2 regions of the Streptomyces sp. NPDC001606 genome follow, and region 2 is predicted to be linked to the other one. Evidence: riboswitches for the same ligand, from Rfam matches in the RefSeq annotation. Region 2 holds a riboswitch; the other holds the start of a gene.
The links. A riboswitch is a leader RNA that binds a small molecule or an ion and turns the genes downstream of it on or off. The one in region 2 is predicted to bind glycine.

Region 1 (2,382 bases), on a different contig from region 2:
GAGCAGCAGCAGATGCAGGGTGCCGCCGCGGCGGCGGGCCTCCCGGGCGAGCCAGCTCCGCACCCAGGCCTGGGTGCCGCAGTCGTGCACGACGACGCCCTCGCCGGTGCGCAGGGCGCGGCGCAGCGCCGTGTAGTGGGCGAGGCGGACCAGGGGGCGGTAGAGGACGTAGGGGAGGCCGCGGGGCAGCCGGGCGGCGAAGCGGTCGCGGGTGTCCTGGGAGTCGATGCGGCGGCCGGTGACCGTGCGGTGCATGAGGGTGGACTTGCCGCTGCCGGGCAGGCCGGTGATCACCACCACGTCCCGGGGTCCGAAGAGCAGGGTGCGCGGGGTGTGGCCGGCGCGGTCGCGCAGGTCGCGCACGGCGCGGATGGTGGCGCTGGTCCGCTGCCGCGGCACCGTGACGCCGGTGGCGTACGCGGGGGTCCTGTTCACCGTGATCGTCCTCCCCTGTCGACTCGGTCAACTTCTTTCCCGTCGACCGTAAAGAGAAGGTAATAGGCGGTGGTGGCGGGCGGGTCCGGGTGCTGCCACAGGTCGGTTACAAAAGCGGCCGCGCCGTGCAATGATGTGCGCGCCAACTGCATACCGGCCGCTTGAATCCGCGCGGGAGAGTCCCCAGCCGTCGTCGCTGGGGCGCCGAAGGAGCAAGTCCCTCCCTTGAATCTCTCAGGCCCCGTTACCGCGCGGGCGAGGCACATCTGAAAAGCGGGCCGCTGTGTCAGTGGCTCCACCCAAGGTGCAAGCCCTGATCGTCCCGGTGGCGGTCGTGGCGAACCTCTCAGGTTCCGATGACAGATGGGGAGGAACGTTCCTCGCCCCCGTCCGTGTGCCCTGGGAGACGACCGACCGATGAGCAGCACTGAACTCCGTCACACCGCGCTGGATGCCGTGCATCGCGCGCTCGGTGCGACGATGACCGACTTCGCCGGCTGGGACATGCCCCTGCGCTACGGCTCCGAGCGCGACGAGCACCTCGCCGTACGCACCAAGGCCGGCCTCTTCGACCTCTCCCACATGGGCGAGATCACCGTGACCGGCCCGCAGGCGGCCGCCCTGCTGAACTTCGCCCTGGTCGGCAACATCGCCTCCGTCGGCGTCGGCCGCGCCCGCTACACCATGATCTGCCAGGCCGACGGCGGCATCCTGGACGACCTGATCGTCTACCGGCTCGCCGAGACCGAGTACATGGTCGTGGCCAACGCCTCCAACGCCCAGGTCGTGCTGGACGCGCTGACCGAGCGGGCCGCCGGGTTCGACGCCGAGGTGCGCGACGACCGGGACGCCTACGCGCTGATCGCCGTCCAGGGCCCGGAGTCCCCCGGCATCCTGAAGTCGCTGACCGACGCCGACCTCGACGGCCTGAAGTACTACGCCGGTCTGCCCGGCACCGTCGCCGGCGTCCCCGCCCTGATCGCCCGCACCGGCTACACCGGCGAGGACGGCTTCGAGCTGTTCGTGAAGCCGGAGCACGCCGTCGAGCTGTGGCAGGCGCTGACCAAGGCGGGCGAGGGCGCCGGCCTGGTGCCGTGCGGTCTGTCCTGCCGGGACACGCTGCGCCTGGAGGCGGGCATGCCGCTGTACGGGCACGAGCTGACCACCGCCCTCACCCCCTTCGACGCCGGGCTCGGCCGGGTGGTGAAGTTCGAGAAGGAGGGCGACTTCGTCGGGCGCGAGGCGCTCACCGAGGCCGCCGCCCGCGCCGAGCAGAACCCGCCCCGGGTGCTCGTCGGCCTGGTCGCCGAGGGCCGCCGGGTGCCGCGTGCCGGATACGCCGTCGTCTCCGGCGGCGAGGTGATCGGCGAGGTCACCTCCGGCGCCCCCTCCCCCACCCTCGGCAAGCCGATCGCCATGGCCTACGTCGACGCTGCGCACGCGGCGCCGGGCACCCCGGGCGTCGGCGTGGACATCCGGGGCACCCACGAGCCGTACGAGGTCGTGGCTCTGCCCTTCTACAAGCGGCAGAAGTAGACACTGGGCCTCGGCACGTCCCCGTGACGTGACCCTGCGCACATTTCCCTGCCCGGCACCAGTTCCGGCAGTCCCCCCTTCATCAGCACTCCCGCACGTACAGGAGAATTCAGGCCATGAGCAACCCCGAGCAGCTTCGCTACAGCAAGGAGCACGAGTGGCTGTCGGACGCCGAGGACGGCGTCTCGACGGTCGGCATCACCGAGCACGCGGCCAACGCGCTCGGCGACGTGGTCTTCGTCCAGCTCCCGGACGTCGGTGACACCGTGACCGCGGGCGAGTCCTGCGGCGAGCTGGAGTCGACCAAGTCGGTCTCCGACCTGTACGCCCCGGTCACCGGTGAGGTCACCGCGGTCAACCAGGACGTCGTGGACGACCCGTCGCTGGTGAACTCCGCTCCCTTCGAGGGCG
Region 2 (2,382 bases):
CGAGGCCAAGTCGGTGTCGGTCGAGGACACCTACGACGTGGACATCCACGACCGCCTGCGGATCGGTCTGGAGGTACGGCGGCTCGCCGACCGGTGCGTGGGGCGGCTGCGCGGGGCCGGGCTGTCCGGGCGGACCATCGTGCTGAAGGTGCGGCGGTACGACTTCTCGACGCTGACCCGCTCGGAGACGCTGCGCGGGCCCACGGACGATCCGGCGGTGGTGCGGGAGGCGGCCGCGCGGTTGCTCGACTCCGTGGACACCACGGGCGGGGTGCGGCTGCTCGGGGTGGGCGTGTCGGGGCTGGCCGACTACACGCAGGAGGACCTGTTCGCGCAGGCGGCATGGGCCGCGGAGGAGGGCGAGCGGCAGGAAGAGGGGGAGGCGGACGGTGCCGAGGCCGAGGCGGAGACCGAGGGGGCGGAGCGGGGCGCGGAGCCCGCGGAGCGGCTGTGGCGGCCGGGGCAGGACGTGCGGCACGCCGAGTACGGGTACGGGTGGGTGCAGGGCAGCGGGGTGGGACGGGTCACCGTGCGGTTCGAGACGCCGCAGTCCGAGCCGGGGCGGGTGCGCACCTTCCTCGTCGGGGATGCCGCGCTGGAGGCGGTCGACCCGCTGCCGCTGGTGCTGGGCGTCGCCGACCCGCCGGCCGGGGTCCCAGCGGCGGACGGTGGCCATCGGGCCGGCTCCGCGCCGGACCCCGGAACCCGGCAGCCCGTAGGTCCGGTCGGGGTCCAGCCCGGTTCCGGGTGAGTTCGAGGACGGGGTGGGATCAAGGATTCGTGGGGCGGGTCAGGTTTCCTCCGTGCCCGCCAGCTTGCCGAAGTCGTGGTCCGGAAGTGGGGGGTGGGGCGATGTGTCGAGACCGTAGTGGTGGTAGAGCTGGAGTTCCTGCTCGGGGGAGAGATGGCGGCCCACCCCGAAGTCGGGGGCGTCCCTGATCAGGGCGCGCTCGAAGGGGACGCGGAGGGAGCCGTCGACCAGTTCGCTCGGTTCCAGGGGGACGAAGGCGTCCCGGGAGAACAGGCCGGTGCGTATGGCCGCCCACTCGGGCACGCCCGTCGCATCGTCGAGGTAGACCTCGTCAATGGTGCCGATCTTGGTGCCATCGCGGTCGAACGCCTTGCGGCCGATCAGGTTGCGCGGATCGATGTCGGTCTGCACGGTCCCTCTCCCTCCACTTGGTCGCAACTCATCCGTAAGCACTACAAAAGAGCACATTCAACGAGGCGGCCACTCGAGGGCCCAGGCGTTGACCTCGCTGGTAGGCTGACAGCGGCTGCTGACCCCGTGCGGGAGAGTCCTCCGACCACGTCGGAGGCGCCGAAGGAGCAAATCCTCCCCGGAATCTCTCAGGCTCACGTACCGCACGGACGAGGTCACTCTGGAAAGCAGGGCGGGTGTCGACGGCTTCCGCTCTCACCGACGGTGAAAACCGGGCGTGCCCGGTGAAACTCTCAGGTTGAGATGACAGAGGGGGAGGCCGTCCGGGCACCCGCGCCGTGGTGCCCTCGAAGGTCGCGTCAGACCAGGAGGCCTCCGCCATGACCGCCCATCGCATTCCGCTCTCCGTACTCGAAGCGGGCATCCCCTTCGAGCAGCGCCACATCGGGCCCGACCAGGAGGCGCGGGCCAAGATGCTCGCGCAGGTGGGCTACGGCTCGCTGGACGAGCTGACCGCCGCCGCGGTCCCGGATGTGATCAAGAACGCCGACGCGCTCGATCTGCCGGGTGCCCGCACCGAGGCGGAGGTGCTCGCCGAGCTGCGCTCCCTCGCGGACCGCAACCAGGTGCTCGGATCGATGATCGGCCTGGGGTACTACGGCACCTTCACGCCGCCCGTCATCCTCCGCAACGTCATGGAGAACCCGGCCTGGTACACGGCCTACACGCCGTACCAGCCGGAGATCTCCCAGGGGCGCCTCGAGGCCCTGCTGAACTTCCAGACCATGGTCGCGGAGCTGACCGGGCTGCCGACCTCCGGCGCCTCGCTGCTCGACGAGGGCACGGCCGCCGCCGAGGCCATGGCGCTGTCCCTGCGGATGGGCAAGAACAAGAAGGGTCTCTTCCTCGTCGACGCGGACGCGCTGCCGCAGACGATCGCCGTCATCGAGACCCGTGCCGAGCCGACCGGCGTCGAGATCGTCGTCGCCGACCTCAGCGAGGGCATCCCGGCCGACCTCGCCGCCCGCGAGATCAACGGCGTGCTGCTCCAGTACCCGGGCGCCTCCGGTGCCGTACGGGACATCAAGCCGGTCATCGACCAGGCGCACGAGCTGGGCGCGCTGGTCACCGTCGCCGCCGACCTGCTCGCCCTGACCCTGCTGACCTCGCCGGGTGAGCTGGGCGCGGACATTGCCGTCGGCACCACCCAGCGCTTCGGT

Region 1: it holds a riboswitch for glycine, as region 2 does, so the genes downstream of both, gcvT (glycine cleavage system aminomethyltransferase GcvT) here and gcvP (aminomethyl-transferring glycine dehydrogenase) in region 2, are expected to answer to the same signal.

The regions. Positions count from the first base shown of each region.
Region 1 covers NZ_JBSFHC010000002.1:302,513-304,894, forward strand. The annotation lists gene ACWCV9_RS05760 (AAA family ATPase) at 1-435, opposite strand, end outside; glycine riboswitch at 598-695, shown strand; glycine riboswitch at 696-808, shown strand; gene gcvT (glycine cleavage system aminomethyltransferase GcvT) at 853-1,971, shown strand; gene gcvH (glycine cleavage system protein GcvH) at 2,088-2,382, shown strand, end outside.
Region 2 covers NZ_JBSFHC010000012.1:246,708-249,089, reverse strand. The annotation lists partial or broken gene ACWCV9_RS22905 (DNA polymerase IV) at 1-869, shown strand, start outside; gene ACWCV9_RS22900 (PRC-barrel domain-containing protein) at 791-1,162, opposite strand; glycine riboswitch at 1,282-1,376, shown strand; gene gcvP (aminomethyl-transferring glycine dehydrogenase) at 1,543-2,382, shown strand, end outside.